3 regions of the Mesorhizobium sp. M0491 genome follow, and region 2 is predicted to be linked to each of the others. Evidence: predicted binding sites of a transcription regulator. Region 2 holds the regulator's gene; each other region holds the start of a gene.
The links. The regulator LexA, encoded in region 2, represses DNA repair genes until DNA is damaged. The targets are predictions, from matches to a motif close to TGTTCNNNNTGTGTTCNG.
Positions count from the first base shown of each region.

Region 1: the regulator LexA is predicted to act here: its motif matches at 4,962-4,979, upstream of NKI69_RS20895 (helicase-related protein).
Region 3: the regulator LexA is predicted to act here: its motif matches at 2,642-2,659, upstream of dinB (DNA polymerase IV).

Region 1 is NZ_JAMYRE010000015.1:172,839-179,763, reverse strand. Features, by position in the region: gene fdxA (ferredoxin FdxA) at 364-702, opposite strand; gene NKI69_RS20900 (RNA-binding S4 domain-containing protein) at 937-1,323, opposite strand; gene NKI69_RS20895 (helicase-related protein) at 1,340-4,774, opposite strand; gene phbB (acetoacetyl-CoA reductase) at 5,483-6,208, opposite strand; gene NKI69_RS20885 (acetyl-CoA C-acetyltransferase) at 6,302-6,925, opposite strand, start outside.
Region 2 is NZ_JAMYRE010000008.1:224,906-231,830, forward strand. Features, by position in the region: gene NKI69_RS12995 (AMP-binding protein) at 1-1,247, shown strand, start outside; gene kynA (tryptophan 2,3-dioxygenase) at 1,244-2,080, shown strand; gene kynU (kynureninase) at 2,163-3,410, shown strand; gene lexA (transcriptional repressor LexA) at 3,822-4,562, shown strand; gene NKI69_RS13015 (ComEC/Rec2 family competence protein) at 4,556-6,925, opposite strand, start outside.
Region 3 is NZ_JAMYRE010000011.1:163,963-170,887, reverse strand. Features, by position in the region: gene NKI69_RS16545 (cupin domain-containing protein) at 1-125, shown strand, start outside; gene NKI69_RS16540 (cupin domain-containing protein) at 74-883, shown strand; gene NKI69_RS16535 (excalibur calcium-binding domain-containing protein) at 1,017-1,391, shown strand; gene dinB (DNA polymerase IV) at 1,363-2,610, opposite strand; gene NKI69_RS16525 (winged helix-turn-helix transcriptional regulator) at 2,733-3,149, opposite strand; gene NKI69_RS16520 (dihydrofolate reductase family protein) at 3,253-3,852, shown strand; gene NKI69_RS16515 (2OG-Fe(II) oxygenase) at 3,877-4,620, opposite strand; gene NKI69_RS16510 (methylated-DNA--[protein]-cysteine S-methyltransferase) at 4,617-5,171, opposite strand; gene NKI69_RS16505 (hypothetical protein) at 5,275-5,502, opposite strand; gene ada (bifunctional DNA-binding transcriptional regulator/O6-methylguanine-DNA methyltransferase Ada) at 5,515-6,627, opposite strand; gene NKI69_RS16495 (winged helix-turn-helix transcriptional regulator) at 6,695-6,925, opposite strand, start outside.

The DNA of each region.
Region 1 (6,925 bases), on a different contig from region 2:
GCCCTGAACTCCTTGTTGTGGCACCGGCGTCCTGCCGGTCCGAACTCGCGCGATCGGGGAAGCCGATCGTTAGCCGCACAACAGATGAACCCATCGGAAAAGCCGGACCGGCAAACGCGACATTGCGACCGCCTGGCCCAGATCGCTCTGGTCCGAATGGGATTTTCACCTTTCAGTGATTTGGGGCGTCTGCGCCATAAATCGACGTTGTGTCACCGGCATATTTCGCTGATGTAACACAAAAAGTCGGAAGAATCAAGGTTTTGCTGCACAAGCGAAGGCCACAGGCCAGCGCCGCCTGTCAAGCCGGTTAATGCGACGTGCCTGTTACCCAGCGTAATACCGGCCTTTGCGGCCGTGTTGTCAATCGCCTTCGCCGGGCTCTGCCGAGAAGTATTTCTCGAACTTGCCGGCCTCGCCGTCGAAGGATTTGGCGTCGGCCGGCGGTTCCTTCTTGGCGGTGATGTTGGGCCATTTGTCGGCGTATTCGGTGTTGACCTGCAGCCATTTGTCGAGGCCGGGTTCGGTGTCAGGCTTGATCGCGTCGGCCGGGCATTCCGGCTCGCAAACGCCGCAGTCGATGCACTCGTCGGGATGGATGACGAGCATGTTCTCGCCTTCGTAGAAACAGTCGACCGGACAGACTTCGATGCAGTCCATGTATTTGCATTTGATGCAATTGTCGGTCACGACATAGGTCATCGGTCGGCTCCGGGACGTCCCATTTTGTTGGGCTTTTTCCGTCAGGTAACGCCTTTGTCGACCGCTTGCAAGGGTAGCCATTGCGGACGGTGCCGGTGTTTCCGGAATGGAATTCCAGACTGCAGGCCCGGCGGAAGTCAGTCATGTCCCGCAGAGCGTCTGTTTGCCGGGCTCAGTTCTCGTCTCAGGCGTGCCGTTGTCCCAAAACCGCTGCGTGTTTTTGGACGCCAGGCATCAGTCTTCGCCGAGCAATCGGTCGGTCTGGCGACGTTCCTTCTTGGTCGGGCGGCCGCTGCCGGCCTCGCGCAGCCCCGGAATTGCATCGGGAGGGGCTTCGCCCTTCGGTGCGGGCGGTGGCGACATATCCTCGTAGAGCGTACGGGCCTCCTCGGCCGGGCCGCGCCGCGTACCGGCGCCGAGCACCTTCCAGATGAAGATGCGCCGCTCGAGCGTGATGGTCAGGACGTCGCCTGGCTTGACCTGATCGGAGGCCTGCGCTGCTTTGTCGCGATTGATGCGAACGCGGCCGGCGACGACCAGTTTTGCCGCCAGCGAGCGCGATTTCACGGCGCGTGAGAAGAACAGCCATTTGTCGATGCGCTGGCGGCCTTCGGCAACCATCGAAGCGAGCCGGGTTCTACTTCTTCAACTGGTCGCGCAATGCGGCGAGCTTCGCGAAGGGCGAATCCGGATCGAAACGCACCGGGCGCTCCTCGCGCGGCTTCGGCTGGAAGGCCGGCTTGCCGCCTTGCGGACCACCTTTGGCATCCGGCCTGCCACCCTTCCAGTCGGGACGACCCTCGCGGCGGTCGGGACGCTCGCCCTGCGCCCTGCCGTCACGCCGCTGTTCGCCTTCGGCCTGCGGCTTGGGTTTGAATTTCGAGCGGTCGAAGCGCGGCTTGCCGGCACCATCGCGCCGTCCTTCATGGGCCGGACGTTCTCCGGGTGCAGCTACGGCCGGTGCGCCGGCGGTATCCACGGGTGCATCGCTTCGGCCGCGCGCTTGTCCGTTGCGTGGGCGATTGTTCCTGCGGCTGTCGTCGCGGTTGCGCGGCCGCTGTTCGAAGCGGCCCTGCCGCCACAACAGGATGGGTTTTGGCGCTTCGGCCTCCGGAGCGGGTTCGCCGGCGGCTGCTTCAGTCACCGCCACAGGTTCGTCCGGCGCGGCGTCCGTTGCCGGCGCGGCATTTGACACCAACTCGGCCGTTGCGGCTTCTTCTGCCGCTGCAACTTCGATCTCGGCAGTCTCAGTCTCTGCCTGCGGTTCAATCGGCGCCGGTTCGGCGACGTCGGGCGCAGCCTCGGCTACAGGCGCTTCGTCTTGCACGGTTTCGACAGGAGCGTCCGCCTGTTCTTCCACGGCAGGCGCAGCAGGTTCAGCCGCGGCGTCGGAGGTGATTTCGGCGGGAATTTCGGCCGCGGTTTCCGAAACGGCCACTGCGTCCGATGCCGGCTCCGATCCTTCGACCGCTGCCTCTGCTGCGGCATCCGTTGCCGCGGCTTCCGCCGCTTTGGCCTGCTCGGCTCGTGCAGCTTCTTCCGTCGCAAGCTTCGCCACCGCCGCTTCGCGCGCGGCATTGTCCTGTGCTTCGAGCCGCGCCTTGACCTCGACGGCCGGCTTCGGCTCGGCACGATAGCCGAGACCCTTGAGGATTTCTTCCATGTCGTCGGCGGTGGCGCCGAGGATCGACATCATCGGCGGCGTCACCATGAAGGACTGGCCGTCATAGGCGCCGTCCGGGCGCTGGCCGAGGCCGGGCTTCCAGTTGGTCGCCGGACGGATCAGATCCGCCAGCCGTTCCAGTATGTCGATGCGCACGGCGCGACGGCCGAGATTGCGGTAGCCGGCAAGCTTGTAGAACGTCTTGTCGAAAGCAGGGTCGATCACCACCGAGGTGCGACCCGAGGCGAGCGCATGGACCACGTCGCCAAAGCCCGGCTTGTCCTTGCCGTCGTTCTTCAGCGCCCACAGCAATGTCACCAGCCCGGCAGGCGCCGGCTTGATCAGCGCCGGCACGAAGACATGGTAGGCGCCGAAGCGCACGCCAAGCCGGCGAAGGGCGGCGCGGCCTTCCTGGTCGAGCGACTTCATCTCCTCGGCGATGTCGCGGCGGTTGATGAGGCCGAAATTCTCGACCAGCTGGAAGGCGATGCCGCGGCCGATGCCGGAAATCTGGTCGGCGTTCCTGAGATCGACCAGCGGCTTCAGCAGCGACTCGATCTGGAAATTGACGAATCGCTCTGCACGCGCGGCGACCTTGTCGCGCGCCGGGCCGGTCAGCTGTTCGTCGGCCAGCAGCACCAGCCGCGGCTTCAGCGCGTCTTCGCCTGATACCAGCGTGCCGATCGGCGCGCCGATCCAGCGCAGCGTGCCGTCCGAGCCAAGCGCAATGTCGCCATTGGCCGAGGCGCCAAAGCGTTCGGCGCGAGCCTCGAACTCGGCGGCCAGCGCCTTCTGGGCGGCGGTGCGCACCGCCTTGGCGTCTTCACCGCCGGCGGTCTGGTCCGCGGTGAAGCGGAACCCTTGCAGCTCGCCGACATGATGGCCTTCGACAAGGACGGTTCCGGTAGGACTAATTTCGGCTTCAGGCATGGTATTTTCTCTAAGGCGCCGCATGAGGACGGAAGTCCTGCGGTCTACGAAGCGTTTCGTCAACCGCTCATGCAGCGCATCCGACAATCTGTCTTCGATTTCGCGCGTCTTTTCCTGCCAGTGTGCCTGATCGGCCAGCCAGCCGGGCCGGTTCGACACGAATGTCCAGGTGCGGATCTGGGCAATGCGATGCGACAGCGTGTCGATATCGCCCTCGGTGGTATCGGCGCGGCGCACCTGCTCGGCCATGTAATTCTCGTCGACATGGCCGTGGCGTGCCAGGTCCGTGTAAATGGAAGCGATGAGGTCGGCATGCTGCGCCGGCGCGATCCTGCGGTAGTCGGGCAGCGCGCAGGCTTCCCACAGCAGCGCCACGCGCTTGGCATTGGTGGTGAGTGCGCGAATGTCCTCGTCGCGCGACAGATGCTCGAGCGCCTGTGCATCGACGGCAGGCAATGCCCGCGTCAGTCCCTCGACGGGGGCGTTGGTCTCGATCGAGCGCTTCAGCGCGTCGAGGCTGGCGAAGTCGAAATGCGCGGTGCGCCACTGCAGCACCTTCACCGGATCGAAATCATGGCCTTCGATCTTCTTGATCAGCTCTTCGTCCAGCGGGTCGACCTGGCCAGTGACGCCGAAGGTGCCGTCGCGCAGATGCCGGCCGGCGCGGCCGGCGATCTGGCCGAGCTCGGCCGCGGTCAGGTTGCGATACTGGAAGCCGTCGAACTTGCGGTTCTGGGCGAAGGCGACGTGGTCGAGATCGAGGTTGAGACCCATGCCGATGGCATCGGTGGCGATGAGGTAGTCGACATCGCCGGACTGGAACAGCGCCACCTGGGCGTTGCGGGTGCGCGGCGAGAGCGCGCCGAGCACGACGGCGGCACCGCCCTGCTGGCGGCGGATCAGCTCGGCGATGGCGTAGACCTCGTCGGCGGAAAAGGCGACGATCGCCGTGCGCCGCGGCAGGCGGGTCAGCTTCTTGGAGCCGGCATAGGCAAGATGCGACAGCCTCGGCCGCGTCACCACCGAGACACCCCTCAGCAGGCGCTGCAGAATGCCATGCATGGTGGCTGCACCGAGCAGCAGCGTTTCCTGGCGGCCGCGCAGATGCAGGATGCGGTCGGTGAAGATGTGGCCACGCTCGAGGTCGCCGGCGAGCTGCACTTCGTCGATGGCGACGAAGGCGGCGTCGGTCTCGCGCGGCATGGCCTCGACAGTGCAGACCGAATATCTGGCGCCCGGTGGCTGGATCTTTTCCTCGCCGGTAATCAGCGCGACCTTGTGGGCGCCAACCTTTTCGCAGACGCGGGCGTAGACCTCGCGCGCCAGAAGCCTGAGCGGCAGGCCGATGATCCCACTCTCATGCGCCACCATGCGCTCGATGGCGAGATGGGTCTTGCCGGTGTTGGTCGGCCCGAGCACAGCGGTCACGTCGCGGCCCGACAGGATCAGCGGCTCTGTGTGTTTGGGCTGGATGTTCATCAACCTAGAATAAGGCTTCCGGGACCTGGAGATAAGGCTTCTGGCCTCTGGTTGTCGGGAGCGTGCCTCAAATGGCGCGTATGACAGGCGACACATAGGGATTTCGGGCGCGAAGCGAAAGCGGAATGTTCCGTCGGCGGCGAGAAGGTGGTTTTGTCAAGCTTTCAATCGGCTGCGGATTAACGGATAGAACGAGTCTGGAACGAATCGGCGACGAATCAGTGACTCCTGCAGATTCAGCTTTTGTTCACGGCTACATGTGGATTTCGCGACCGCGAGTCGCACCACATGCTGAATCGCTGAACTGGCCCGTTTGATGCTAAGAGGGCGTTGCCGTTAACCTTTGCCTGGAAACAATCACGGTGGCTTGGCGCGCCTCGACCAACATTATGAAATTGTTGATCTTTCTTAACCTGCGTTAAGCAGTTGGGCAGGCGATTCCGGCTGTCGTCGTTAACGTTCAGCTCATAGCCGGAACGAATCGGCGATGGCGTAATTTTCCCGATTTGTTCACCCTAATATCTTGTGTTGTGAACAGTTTATCCACCGAGAATCCACAGGTTGCCAGGGAGCTTTTGCACAGGGCTGCTGCCGGCTGTTAACCTTCGCGTGCCGAATTGGGTCAGCTACGGTCGCGAGCACGTCAAAGGGACCGTGCCGGAAACGGGCCGGTGTGCCGGCCCGTCGATCTCCTACATCGCCACGTCGTCAGGCGAAGTATTGGCCACCGTTGGCCGTGATGGTCGAGCCGGTGATGAAGCCGGCATCTTCGGATGCGAGGAAGACGACGCAGCGCGCGATCTCTTCCGGTTCGCCGAGGCGGCCGACGGGGATTTGCGGGATGATGCGGTCGTTGAGCACCCTCTCGTCGATCGCCTTGACCATCTCGGTGGCGATGTAGCCAGGGCAGATGACGTTGACGGTGATGCCCGCGCGAGCTCCCTCTTGAGCGAGGGCTTTGCTGAAACCGATGTCGCCAGCCTTCGCGGCGGAATAGTTGACCTGGCCGGCCTGGCCTTTCTGGCCGTTGATCGACGAGATGGTGATGACGCGGCCGAACTTGCGGTCGCGCATGCCGCTCCACAGCGGATGCGTCATGTTGAAGACGCCGGACAGGTTGGTGTCGATGACCTCTTTCCACTGCTCGCGCGTGATCTTGTGGAACATGGCGTCGCGGGTGATGCCGGCATTGTTGACCAGCACCGAGACCGGGCCGAGATCGGCCTCGACCTGCTTGATGCCGGCCGCGCAGGAATCATAGTCGGCGACCGACCATTTGTAGACCGGAATGCCGGTCTCGGCCTTGAATTTCGCCGCTGCGGCGTCATTGCCGGCGTAGTTCGCGGCAACCGAATAGCCGACGGTCTTCAATGCGATCGAGATCGCCGCCCCGATGCCGCGCGATCCGCCTGTGACGATTGCTACCTTGGTCATGCATTTCCCCTTTTTTTGATACCGCCCTGTTGTCGGGCTTGGCAGGCACTGGATACAGAACGGGCGGCTCGCGCCGCCCGGTTAGTGAGTTCTTCAGAGTGCTTCGATACACATGGCGACGCCCATGCCGCCGCCGATGCACAGGGTAGCGAGACCCTTCTTGGCGCCGCGCCGGCGCATCTCGAAGACCAGCGTGTTGAAGACACGGGCGCCGGAAGCACCGATCGGGTGGCCGATGGCGATGGCGCCGCCATTGACGTTGACGATCGAGGGGTCCCAGCCCATGTCCTTGTTGACGGCGCAAGCCTGCGCGGCAAAGGCCTCGTTGGCCTCGACCAGGTCGAGATCGCCGACCGACCAGCCGGCCTTTTCCAAGGCCTTGCGCGATGCTGGGATCGGGCCGGTGCCCATGATCTGCGGATCGACGCCGGCGGTTGCCCAGGACACGATGCGTGCCAGCGGGGTGATGCCGCGCCTCACCGCTTCCGCCTCGCTCATCAGCAGCGCGCCGGCGGCACCGTCATTGATGCCGGAGGCGTTGGCGGCGGTCACCGTGCCGTCCTTGTCAAAGGCCGGCTTCAGCTTGGTCATGGCGTCGAGCGTGGCGCCATGGCGGATGTATTCGTCCTGGTCGACAATGGTGTCGCCCTTCTTGCCCTTGAGTGTGACGGCGACGATCTCGTCCTTGAACTTGCCGGCCTTTTGCGCGGCCTCGGC
Region 2 (6,925 bases):
AACTCGCCAAGATCGTCGACAAGGCCGAGATCACCGTCGCGCTCTGCGACACCAGGCTGATGGACGAGATGACCGTGTGCGCCAAGGACAGCGCGTTCCTCAAGCAGGTCATCGGTTTCGACGGCACCGCCAACCATGATGCCGAACTCGATCGTGCCGCTCTCGACAAGCCGGTGACGTTCACCGCAGTCGACACGGGCCGCGACGATGTCGCCCTGCTCGGCTTCACCTCGGGCACGACAGGCGTTCCGAAGGCGACGATGCATTTCCACCGCGACCTCCTGATCATTGCCGACGCCTATGCACGCGAAATCCTGGAGGTGACGGCGGACGACATCTTCGTCGGCTCGCCGCCGCTGGCCTTCACCTTCGGCCTTGGCGGGCTCGCTATCTTTCCCCTGCGCTTCGGTGCGGCGGCGACGCTGCTGGAGCAGGCGACGCCACCCAACATGATCCACATCATCGAGACCTACAAAGCGACGATCTCCTTCACCGCGCCGACTGCCTACCGCGCCATGCTGAAGGCCATGGATGAAGGTGCCGACCTGTCGTCGCTGCGCGTCGCCGTTTCGGCCGGCGAAACCTTGCCCGCCCCGGTTTTCGAAGAGTGGACGCAAAAGACCGGCAAGCCGATCCTCGACGGCATCGGCGCCACCGAAATGCTGCACATCTTCATCTCCAACCGCTTCGATGACATGAGGCCTGCGTCGACCGGCAAGCCGGTGGGCGGCTATGAGGCGCGCATCGTCGATGACGAGATGCGCGAGGTGCCGCGCGGCACGACCGGCAGGCTGGCGGTGCGCGGCCCGACCGGCTGCCGCTACATGGCCGATGACAGGCAGAAGGAATATGTGCGCGACGGCTGGAATCTCACCGGCGACACCTTCACGCAGGACGAGGACGGCTTCTTCCATTTCGCCGCGCGCTCCGACGACATGATCGTCAGCGCCGGCTACAACATTGCCGGACCCGAGGTCGAGGCAGCACTGTTATCGCATCCGGATGTTTCCGAATGCGCGGTGATCGGTGCAGACGATGCCGAGCGCGGCCAGATCGTCGAGGCGCATGTCGTGCTGGCGCAGGGGGTGGCGCCTGACGCGTTGACCACCAAGCGCTTGCAGGACCATGTCAAAACGACGATCGCCCCTTATAAATATCCACGGTCAGTAAAATTCATCGCCGCTCTGCCCAAGACCCAGACCGGCAAGATCCAGCGCTTCCGGCTGCGCACGGAGAAAATCAATTGAGCGAGCCATACGATCCGGCGTCCGAAGGCGCCCAGATGTCGTTCAAGGAGCGCATGTCCTACAGCGACTACCTGCACCTGGAGAAAGTGCTGGAGGCCCAGACGCCGCTGTCATCGGCGCATGACGAGATGCTGTTCATCATCCAGCATCAGACCTCTGAACTCTGGATGAAGCTTGCTCTGCACGAGATTGGCGCCGCGATCCGTTCCATCCGCGCCGACCGGCTCGAGCCGAGCTTCAAGATGCTGTCGCGCGTTGCGCGCATCTTCGAGCAGCTGAACAATGCCTGGGACGTGCTGCGGACGATGACGCCCAGCGAATACACCGAGTTCCGCGACGCGCTCGGCCAGTCCTCGGGTTTCCAGTCCTGGCAGTATCGCGCCATCGAGTTCATGGCCGGCAACCGAAACCTGGCAATGCTCGGGCCGCACAAGCATCGGCCCGACCTGAGCGGGAAGCTGGAAGCGATCCTGGCCGAGCCGTCGCTCTATGACGAGGCACTGCTGCTTTTGGCGCGCAACGGATTCGACATCGGTGCCGATGCCAGGCGCACGGACTGGCGTGAGACGCGAACCGAGAATGAAGAGGTGCTGGTCGCCTGGCAGACCATCTACCGCGATCCGCAGCGCTACTGGATGTTCTACGAACTGGCCGAGAAGCTGGTCGACTTCGAGGATTATTTCCGCCGCTGGCGCTTCAATCATGTCACCACGGTGGAGCGCATCATCGGCCTGAAACGCGGCACCGGCGGCACGTCGGGTGCTTCGTATCTGAAGAAAATGCTCGAGGTCGTGCTGTTCCCGGAACTGTGGACGGTCCGCACCCGGCTCTGACATCATCGAAATGAGAACAGGCACACTGAGGGGACGCGCTGTGGCGGAAAACCCTTCGCGAACAACCGGGGACTGACCGACCATGAGTGGAATTCCTGATCTCGCCGCAGTCGAAGCGATGGATGCCACGGATCCGCTGCGGGCCATGCGCGACCGTTTCATTCTGCCGGAGGGGATGATCTATCTCGACGGCAATTCACTGGGGGCAGCGTCTCATGCCGTTTTCAGCGAGCTGCAGCAGGCGGCGACCCAAGAATGGGCCCAGGATCTCATCCGAGCTTGGAACACCGCCGGATGGTTCGAGATGCCAATCGAACTCGGCGACCAGCTCGGACGCCTGATAGGAGCCGCGGCCGGCCAGACCGTTGTCTGCGACACGACATCGACCAACATCTACAAGGTGCTGCATGCGGCGCTGGAGATGCGGCCCGGCCGGTCGGCCATCGTCGCCGAAGGTGACAGTTTTCCCACCGACCTGTACATCGCCGAAGGCGTGGCCTCGACCCGGGATGGCGTCCTGCTGCGCCTCGCGGGTGTCGACGCGCCGACCATCGAAGAGCTGATCGACGAAAACGTCGCGGTGGTGCTGGTCAATCACGTCAATTACAAATCGGGTGAACTGCGCGACATGGCGGCGCTGACGCGCAAAGCTCATGCGGCCGGAGCGCTGATCGTCTGGGATCTTTGCCACACCGCCGGCGCCCTGCCCGTCGAGCTCGATCACGCAAATGCCGATTTCGCCATCGGCTGCACCTACAAGTACCTCAACGGCGGTCCGGGCGCACCGGCCTTCATCTATGCCGCGCAGCGCCACCACGGCGATATCAGCCAGCCGCTCAGCGGCTGGTGGGGCCATGCGCGGCCCTTTGCCTTCGAACGGGGTTATGTTGCCGGCACCGGCATCCGCCGCTTTTTGTGCGGCACTCAGCCGATCCTGTCGATGCGGGCGCTCAAAGGCGCGCTTGCCATCTGGAATGACGTCGACATGGCGGCATTGCGAAAGAAGAGTGTCGCGTTGACAGAACTGTTCATCCAGCTCGTCGAAGCCAGGTGCGGCGCCTACGGTCTCACGCTGGAGACCACCCGCGACGCGACCAGGCGCGGCAGCCAGGTGTCGTTCCTTCACGATCACGGCTATCAAATCATGCGGGCGCTGATCGAGCGCGGCGTCATCGGTGATTTTCGTGCGCCATCGACCATCCGTTTCGGCTTCACGCCGCTCTATGTCGGCTACAAGGATGTGTGGCTGGCGGTTGAGGTGCTGGAGGATATTCTGCGCACGGGCGCATGGAAGGACCGCCGTTTCGCGGTCAAGGAAGCCGTTACCTGACGCAACGATCCCCGCGATCCACCGCCGCCGCCCTCACTGCCTGGCAGATGACGGAGGGCTGAATTTCCAGCCACAAATGCCAACAGACGTTGGCGTTTTGGCTCCGTTTCGTTCACGGCAAACGAACGTCCCGAAGATTGATATCGTCCTTTGTGGAGGTCGATAGACTAATAATGCCAAGCCTTGGGTCGAGGATGAGCCACAGGTCATTAACCATAATAATTTCAATGTGAGCAGGCGCATCGCCGTGCCTAGCGCCTGTTGATCGCGACCCGCTGGCAAGCGCCAAATAATTTCAGCAGCCTTAACAAATTCATTAAACTTTAAACGGTTGCAGAACACAACTGGAACAGATAGGGTTTGTTCTGGGTTTGTTTTTCGATTCTGGTTTCAGGTAACCTGGGGGCCGCCATGCTGACGCGCAAGCAACATGAACTGCTGATGTTCATCCATGAACGCCTGAAGGAGAGCGGCATTCCGCCATCCTTCGACGAGATGAAGGAGGCGCTTGACCTTGCCTCCAAATCCGGGATTCATCGGCTGATCACCGCACTTGAGGAGCGCGGCTTTATTCGCCGGTTGCCCAACCGGGCACGCGCGCTGGAAGTGCTGCGATTGCCGGACTCGATCGCGCCCGGTCTCAACGCGGCAAAGAAGTTTTCGCCAAGCGTCATCCAGGGCAGTCTCGGTCAGGGTGGCGCCCTTGGCCGGCAGATCAAGCCGGCGCCTTCGCGGATGCCCTCGCCCGGCAATGATGACGATGCGGTCTCCGCCGTGTCGATCCCGGTCATGGGCCGTATCGCCGCCGGTGTGCCGATCGATGCCATCCAGCATCAGACGCATTCGATCTCGGTGCCGCCGGACATGATCATGGGCGGCGCCCACTATGCGCTGGAGGTCAAGGGAGACTCGATGATCGAGGCCGGTATCTTCGACGGCGACACCGTCATCATCCGCAATGCCGACACGGCGAGCCCCGGCGAGATCATCGTGGCGCTGGTCGATGAAGAGGAAGCGACGCTGAAGCGGTTCCGCCGCAAGGGCGCTTCGATTGCTCTCGAAGCCGCCAATCCGGCCTATGAAACCCGTATTTTCGGCCCGGACAGGGTCAAGGTGCAAGGCAAGCTCGTCGGCCTGATCCGCCGCTACTGAGGCGGCTGTGGGTTGGCCGCTGGCTTCTCCGGTTTCTTGAAGGGTGCCAGCCCCCTTGCCTCACGAGAGTATTTGCGTTGCGTGTGCCAGGGCCGATATGGGCTGTCCACCGCGAAGCTGATCGTCGCCGGCGTGGTCGCCGATTGGCGATCGAAGAAGACCGCGGCACTGCCTTTGCGAGCCAGTTGCCGCTTGGTGATGACGAGAACCAGCGGATTGTGACAGGCGTCATACGCGGTGGCGTCATTGATGACGATCAGCTCGGCGAAGCCGCAGGCTTTCCAGGTGTCCTTGCGGTCCTCGACATAGGCAATGATCGCACCGGACATGTGCCTGGCCACGCAAACGCCTGAGGAGCAATAAAACGGCGATCCCAGCGGCAGATCAACGGCATCCGCGACATCGAATTGCCCATCGCTGTTGTCGAACACCTCTGGCACGACGATGGTTTCTGATGTCAGGGCGCGTTTCCAGTTGTCGACGGTGAATTCGTTCGGCCGTTCCCGGCTGACGGCAAGCTCGCCGCCACCGATCGGCAACGCCACCAGCCGGGCGTCTTCCGAGATCAGCACATCCGGCGTGCGCGTATCCGAGACGGTCAGCAAGCCTGCCAGCGCGAGTGGCAGAGCAGCGAGCCGCAGCCAAGTTGTCGCCATCGTCGCGATGACCAGGGCAATTGCCACCAGCAGGACCGAGTGTTGGGAAATCAGCCCGACTCCATCGACAGGCGAACGCTCGGAGATCCAGCCCGATATGGCGATCATCATCGTCAGGCCCTTGCCCATCAGGTAGAGAGCCGGCCAATCCAATCCGAAAGGCATCAGCAGCGCGCTGGCGACGGCCAGGAACATGACGACGGTGACGATCGGCATAACCGCGAGATTGGCAAACAGGCTGAGCGGCGACACACGCTGAAAATGCCAGATGGCAAACAGCGTCGTGGCGCTGCCGGCGATGATCGAGGTCATGGCAAGGCCGGTTGCCGCCAGCACGAACTTTCGCGTCAGGAAACCGGGCATGGATCGCTTTGGCGGCGGCGGCCTTGCTTTTCCCGCGCGGTGATCGGCCCAGCCGGCATAGGCGCCGACCAGAGCCGCGGTCGCGGCGAACGACATCTGAAAACTCGGGCCGACCACCTCATGCGGCGACACCACGATGACGGCGATCGCCGAGATCGCCAGATTGCGCATGGTGAGTGCTGCTCGATCGAACAGCACGGCAATCAGCATCACCGCCAGCATGATGAAGCTGCGCTCGGCGGCAACGACGACTCCAGAGATGATGAGATAGGCCGCGATCGAGAACAGCGCGGCGGCAGCGGCATACTTCTTGACCGGGCGACGCGCGGAAAAGTCGGGAAACAAGGCGAAGGCGCCGCGCAGCAATCCCATGATGGTGCCCGCGACCAGCGCCATGTGCAGTCCCGAAATGGAGATGATGTGGTAGATGCCGGTACGTCGCATCGCCTCATTGATCTCATCGGGAATGCCGGCGCGCACGCCGACGATGAGCGCCGCGGCGATCTCGCCTTCGGCGCCGCCGACGCTGGCCCTGATATGGTCGGCGATACCTTCACGGGCTTTTTCCACACTGGAGGAAATTCGGGCCGACAGCGGCATGTCGCCATCGTCGCTAACGACAAGCTTTGGATTGCCGAGAAAGAATCCGCTGCCGCCGATGCCGGCAAAATAGCTGTCGAAGGAGAAATCATAGCTGTCCGGCCGCACCGGCCCGGTCGGCGGCAAAAGCTTGGCATATCCGGTGATGAGGGAGCCGGCGGTCACGTCAGCCGGGATCTTGCGTGCCGAAAGCCGCACACGTTCCGGCGCATAGCGCAGTTTCGGCCTGGCGGTCGAGATCACGTCGATGGTCAACCGGATACGACCGCTCTCCATACGGTCGAGCGAAACGACGCGGCCGGTGACTTGCGTCGAAATTTCCGAGCCCAACATTTGTGTGCCCGCACGCCACGTCTCGACCTTGGCAGCAAGCAGTCCTAGGGCGCACAAAAGTGCGGCCATGGCGCACAGATGGGTCTTTGACCATGAACGCGAGACCAGCGCACAGATCCCCGTCAGAATGACAACCGCGACAGGTCTCGCAAAGTCAGGCTCCGCCGCCAGCGAAAAATAGCCGATCGCTCCGATCGCCAGGCAGACCGGCACCAGCAGGAAGGCCACGCCCCGGTCGAGTTCCAGGCTCGCCGCCGTGTTCACGCTGTGGCGCAGGCGAGGCAGTGATGTCAGGCTGATTTGCCGGCGCACGCGAACGATCCTGCCGGTTTCGGCAACAGGAACAGAGGCGGCGACATCCGCTTGTAACGGCGCTTGGCCGGGATCCGGCAGGAGGGGCGATGGCAATGG
Region 3 (6,925 bases), on a different contig from region 2:
CGATCGAGGAGTTGCCGGCGGGCAAGCAGACCTCGCCGGCGCACTACCACATTTCGAGGAGGAGCATGTCTTCATCCTCGAGGGGACGCTCACCGCGCATGTCGGCAATGCCGCCTATGTCATGAAGGCCGGCGACTACATCTGCTTTCCGGCAGGTGCAGCGGCGGGGCATTGCCTCATCAACACCAGCGACGCACTCTGCCGCTACGTCCTCGTCGGCGAGCGCAACCCGAACGACGTTGTCGTCTACACCGCCTCCAACAAGGTGCTGGTGCGCGCCTTGGGCAGCCGTGCGATCTTCGATCTCGCGGCGACCCGAACCTACTGGGACGGTGAGAGCACCGGCCTCGCCGCCGGCGATCCGTTGCCGTCGGATGTGACGGCCGGTGTCACCAAGGCCCCGGCCGCGCCGATCCCGCCGGTCGCCAGCGATGCTGTCGAGTGGAAACAGGAAGGCGAGGGGGCGCGGTTCGGTGGTCGGTCCAAACACCTCACCTGTGCCGCCTTGGGACGGCCCGACTACCATGTCGGCGTGCTGATCGAGGCGCCGGCCCCCGGCATGCGCCTGGCGCCCAGGCACTACCATATGCTGGAAGAAGAGCATGCGCTGATCCTGGAAGGGCAGGTGACGCTGCTGCTTGGCGAGGCGCGCCACGAGATGAAAGCCGGCGACTATGTCTGCTTTCCGGCCGGCCTGGCGGTTGGACATTCCTTCCTCAACAGCGGTACGGGACCGTGCCGCTATCTGATGATCGGCGAGAAAAACCCCAACGAGGTCTGCGTCTATCCCGATTCCAACAAGATGGCGGTCGACGCCTTGCGCCGGCGCGACGGCATTTTCGATATGGCCGGGGTTAGGCGGTATTGGGATGGCGAAGCGTAGAACTGAAAGTGTCGATATCCGACTCAAATAGCCGCGCTCTGAACGCGAGAACCGTTCGGAGATAGGCGTTGTTGCCACCCTACCTGGGTGACGCTAGTCTGGTTCGGGCACTTCAACGGGGGAGTTGGCGGGGATGCTCCTGCCATTCTTGCGATGGCCTTCACGCTATCACCGCCGCCTTGGCAGGCTGAGATGGGTGGCTTTGTTCGCGCCGTTCATTCTGTTGTCGGGCTATATCGTCTATGGCTTCGTCGGCATTCGGTTTGATACGCCTCTCTCGGTGCTGAGGCACCTTGCCGCGTTCCCGAACTGCACGGCCGCCCGCAGGGGCGAACCTGGCTATTGGCCGACTCACGATGCCGACCATGACGGCATAGCCTGCGAGCCCTGGCACGGGGCAAGCCGACGCACGGGGCAAGCTCCACTGGCGTTCGGGTCCATCGTTACTCGCGTACCGGCCCATAGCCTTTGCCTTGGCTTCACAGCTCCTTCTCCGCCAGTTCCCTGAATTCATCCGGCACCGAGCGCGCCGCCTCCAGCGCCACCGTGCCATAGCCGACCGCCTGTTTGCCGAAGCGTTCGCGGATATTGTCGATGGCGCGGTCGGCGTCAAAGCGTGCCAGGCCTTTTCGGGTGCCGGGCCTCTGCTTCTCGTCGGCGAGATCGAGCGGCAGTTCGAGCTGTAATTCGAAGCTTTCCTCGAGATGCGAGACCGAGATCGCCAGCAGCGAGATCGTTCTCTCGTGGGGGTTGTCGGCAAGCACGCCGCGCACCAGATCGCCGGCGATCTCGGCCAGCATCGCGGTCGCCGAGATCGGCTGGTCAAGCGTGATCGAGCGGGTGACGGCGCTGAGATCGGCAAAGCGCACGCGCACCGTCACCGTGCGGCCGGGCCGCGCCTTGGCGCGCAGCCGGCTGGCGACGCGGTCGGCCAGATGCAGCAGGGTTGGCACGATGACGTCAGCTACGGCGGGCTTGCGGCCAAGCGCCGATTGCGCGCCGGCCGAATGCGCCCGGCGCTTCGTCTCCAGTTTTCGCGGGTCGCGGTTCCATGACAGCGCGGCGAGCTTTTCGCCGGCGGCGGGGCCGAGCAGCCGCGTCAGCGCGCCGCTGCGCGTCCTGGCCAGCTGGCCGATGGTCTCGACGCCGATTTCCGCCAGCCGCGCTTTGGTCGCCGAGCCGACGCCCCACATCAGCCCGACCGGCAGGTCGTGCAGGAAAGCGAGCTCGCTGCCGGGTTCGACGACCACCAGCCCATCGGGTTTTGCCACCTGCGAGGCGATCTTGGCCAGATGCTTGGTGCGGGCGACGCCGATCGAGATCGGCAGGCCGAGTTCGGCGCGTACCCGGCTGCGGATCGTCGTGGCGATCTCCTGTGGGGAGCCGAACAGATGCGTGCAGCCGGCAACGTCGGCAAAGGCCTCGTCGATGGAGATGCGCTCGACCAATGGCGTAAAATCGTCGAGCACCTTGATCGCCGCGTCGCCTAGCCGCTGGTAATGGCTGAAATTGCCACCGACGAAGATCAGATGCGGGCAGAGTTCGCGCGCCTTGCGCCCGGGCATGCCGCCGCGCACGCCGAAGGCGCGGGCCTCGTAGGAAGCGGCGAGCACGACACCGCCGCCCACCGCGATCGGCTTGCCGCGCAGCGACGGATCGAGCAACTGCTCGACCGAGGCGTAGAAAGCGTCGAGATCGGCATGCAGGATGGTGGCTGTCGTTTCCATCCCGACCGCACATCCGCAGTTGCTGATAGATTGGAACAAATAAAGAACAAAGATGGATCATTGTCAAGGGAAGGGCGATTTGTGCGGCAACAGCCATGCCGGTTCCGCCTGAACGCAACCGCCTAGACAATATGCTCCGCTCGCAGCGCCGCTTTCATCCTTTCCAGCGCCGCTTCGCCGCCTGCCGCCAGTTCGTCGGCAATCCTGGCCAGCTTATCGTCGGCCTTGCGGTGCTTGCTGCCCCAGGCGCCGAGCGTCGCCAGCACCGGCAAGAGGTCGATGCCTGCTTCGGTCAGCCGGTAGACGGTTCTCAAGCCATGCGTCGGGTCGTCGCTTCGGGTGAGGATGCCCTCCTCCTGAAGCGTTTGCAGTCGCTCGGCCAGCGTGCGCGAGGAGATGCCTTCGTCGGATTGCAGGAATTCGCGAAAGTGCTTTTTCCCGGCGAAGACCATGTCGCGGACGATGAGCAGCGTCCAGCGGTCGCCGATCAGTTCGAGTGACAGGTTGATCGGGCAGCCGGACTTTTCGCGCGTCGACATCTATGGTTCCATTTTTAAATCACTTTACTATTGACATCGTTTTGGCCTTGCGTCAACGGTTCCAAATGTAAACTGTTTTGCGATGGCCCTGAGGAGAATGACGGTGAAAAAGCTGGTCCTGCAGATGCAGATGTCGGTCGACGGCTTTGTCGGCGCCAATGAGGACCATTCCTGGCAGCTCTGGGAGTGGGGTGACGAGAGCGCCTGGGACGGTGCGCTGAAGCAGGACTTTAACGCCGTCTTCGCAGGCGTCGATACCATCCTGCTCAGCCGCAAGATGGCGCAGGAGGGCTATCTCACCCATTGGGGCAATGCGGCGAAGAAGTTTCCGCGCGATCCGTTCTACGCCTTTGCGCAGCGCATCGTCGACTCCCGCAAGGTGGTGCTCAGCAACAAGCTCAAGCAATCGGCCTCGGAGCCGGCTTGGGAGCGCACCAGTGTGGTCAGCGGCGACCTGCCGCGCGAAGTCAATGCGCTGAAAGCGGGCGAGGGCGGCGACATGGCGGTGTTCGGCGGCGCCGGTTTCGCGTCGGCGCTGATTGCGGCCGGGCTGGTCGACGAGTTCCAGCTTTTCATCAACCCGGCGGTGCTGGGTGCGGGCCGCCGGATTTTTGATCAGGGCGGTTTTAGGAACCTGCGGCTACTCGGCTCGAAGGCCTATGCCTGTGGCATGGTGGTCAGCCGCTATGCGCCGGCGGGGTGAGGGGGACCTCCATCTTCTCCCTGGTCACTTCGCATCGTGAAAAATGATCCCGACCGTGTGGCGCATGCCTGAGCGCAACCGGCTGACGCCATGGCGCAGGTTGACCCGGTAATTGCCTTTGGTGCCCTGCACCGGCCGGTTGTGGACGGCGAAGACAACGGCGTCGCCCTGGCGCAGCGACACCACTTCGACCCGGCTCTGCATGCGCGGGCGCTGCTCGGTCAGGGCGAACTCGCCGCCGCTGAAATCCCGGCCCGGTTCGGAGAGCAGGATCGCCACCTGCAGCGGAAAGGCGAGGTCGCCATAGAGATCCTGGTGGAGGCAGTTGAAGTCGCCAGGCACATATTGCAGCAGCAGCGGCGTCGGCCGTGACTGGCCGGCGGCATGGCACTGATCGAGAAACGCGGCGTGCGTCGCGGGATAACGCATGGCCTGCCCCATGCGCTCGTTCCACCGATTGGCGACCTCGGCCAGCCTGGGGTAGAGCGCGCTGCGCAGGCCACCCAGGAGGTCGGGCAAGGGATAGCGGAAATAGCGGTACTCGCCCTTGCCGAAGCCGTGCCTGGCCATATGGATGTGGCTGCGGAAATATTTCTCATCCGAATAGAGGTCGGCGATCCGCCGGCACTCCTCGGGCGACAACAGCTTTTCGATCACGGCACAGCCGAAGCCGTCGAGTTCGGCGGCAAGGGCCGGCCAGTCGTAACCGGCGACGCGTGTCTCGGCGGCTTCGATCACCGATCTGGCAATTTTGGCATGGGCATTCATATCGTAGCCTCCTTGTCGAGCAGGGCGCGTTTGCGTTCGACACCCCAGCGGTAACCGGCCAGTGAGCCGTCGGCGCGGACGACACGGTGGCAGGGAATGCCCAGCGCGATCGCGTTGGCCGCACAGGCGGTCGCCACGGCGCGGGCGCCATTCGGCTGGCCGAGGCGGCGAGCCAGTGCGGTGTAGCGGATGGTGGCGCCGCACGGGATGCTGCGCAGCACATCCCAAACCTGTTGCTGGAATGGCGTGCCGTGGCGCATGTCGAGCGGCAGGTCGAGGCCGACGCCGGGCATTTGGATGAAGCGCGCGATTGTCGCGAGATCGTCGCGCAGTGCGGCCTCGTCCTCGACCAGTATCTTGTCGGGGAAGCAATGGCCAAGGTCCCGCTCCAGCGCGTCGGCGTCCGAGCCGATCAGGATGGCGCAGACGCCGATCTGGCTGCGCGCTGCCAGGACGTCGCCGATTGCGGATTCACCGATGGCATAGCTTATGGTGTCGAAGGCATTGGGGACGCTCGCCGGCGGCGCCATTTGGGTTTGCATGAGGTTCATTGCGTTTACTCCTTTGTCTGTGCGTGAACCCTACAGGGACGGCTTCTCGCGCTCACTCCGGTGCTTGCTTTCAAATTCGAATTTCGAAGGTAGGTGAACCGTTCTACGCGACACGAGTAACAGCGACCTCGCCGAGCAAAAACACCTCACCCGTCAACAACCGCAGCTCGATCTCGCCGGCCGCGGTGCGGCTCCATTCGGCTCTGCCGTGATCGACCATCTCGCCAATGGCCGCCATCACCAGTAACTTAGAGCCTTCGGCGCGCCGGCTGCCGGCAGCTTGGGTCCGGCTGGTCGTATCGGTGGTGGGAGACCTTGCCATCGCGCGCATTGCCGGTCCTGGTCAGGCCCGAATTGACCGGTTGGCATTGTCGGACGCCGCCTCACGCTCCAGCAGTGCGCGCTTGCGCTCAACGCCCCAGGCGTAGCCGGACAGGGCGCCATCCCTGCGGATCACGCGGTGGCAGGGAATGGCGACGGCATGATTGTTGGCGGCGCAGGCGGCGGCGATGGCGCGGGTTGCCTTCGGCGCACCGATGCGCTGCGCGATCTCGGCATAGGAAACCGTGCGGCCGACGGGGATGTCTTGTAAAGCCTGCCAGACACGCTGCTGGAAGGCGGTGCCGCGCACGTCGAGCGGCAAATCGAGACCGAGCGCCGGAACCTCGACGAAACCGACGACGCGGGCGACCAGCGCCTCGTAGTCGCTGTCGCCGCCGATCAGCCGTGCCCTGGGGAAACGGTCCTGCAGGTCGCGCACCAGCGCGTCGGGATCGTCGCCGAGCAGGATCGAGGCGACGCCCTTTTGACTGGACGCGACCAGGATGGCGCCGAGCGAAGTCTCGCCGACGGCGAAGCGGATCTCTTCATCAGCGCCGCCGGCGCGATAGCGCGTTGGCGTCATGCCGAGCATGCCGGTGGATTTCTCGTAAAAACGTCCGCTTGAATTGAAACCGGCATCGTAGATCGCCGTCGTCACGCTGGCGCCGTCTTCCAGGCCCTGGCGGACCCGGGCGGCGCGGTGCGCGGCGGCATAGTCCTTCGGTGTCAGCCCGGTGGCCGCCTTGAAGGTACGATGGAAATAACCGGCGCTACGGCCGGCGGCATCAGCCAGCTCAGCGAGCGACGGTTCTTCCTCGCTCTGCTCGATCCTGCGGCAGGCATCGGCGACCATCGCGGCATTACCGGCCTCGAGCGATGGGCCATCCGGGTTGCAGCGCCGGCACGGGCGAAAGCCGGTTGTCCTGGCCTGATCGAGCGTGCCGTGCAGTTGCACATTTTTCGGATTGGCGCGCCGCGACGGGCAGGAAGGCCGGCAATAGACGCCGGTCGTCGCCACCGAATACCAGAATGCGCCGTCGGCCGACTTGTCGCGCGCAACGATACGCGCCCAGCGCGGATCGTCGGCGATTTGCGGCGGCGCGGATTTCAGATTTTTCGCCAGGGTGATGAACATGGCCGGCATTGAAGCCGCTGGAAGAAGGCCCCGCCACCCGTTTCCTGACAACCTCCCGCCGGTTCTCCTACGCCGCGCGCTTGGGCTCGATCGCAAACGGGCTGAGCCCGAGCCAGGTCTGCATCTTCCTGCCGATGGCCTGGTCGCCGGTCAGGGCAACCTTCGCACCGGCCTTCTCGACGGTCAGCAATCCCATCCAGATCGCCGTCATCGTGTGCAGGTCGGTCGAGACGTAGAGGTCGACGTCGAAACCCGGATCGTACCAGCACAGATCGACCTCGCCGTGCTTCTCGACGAT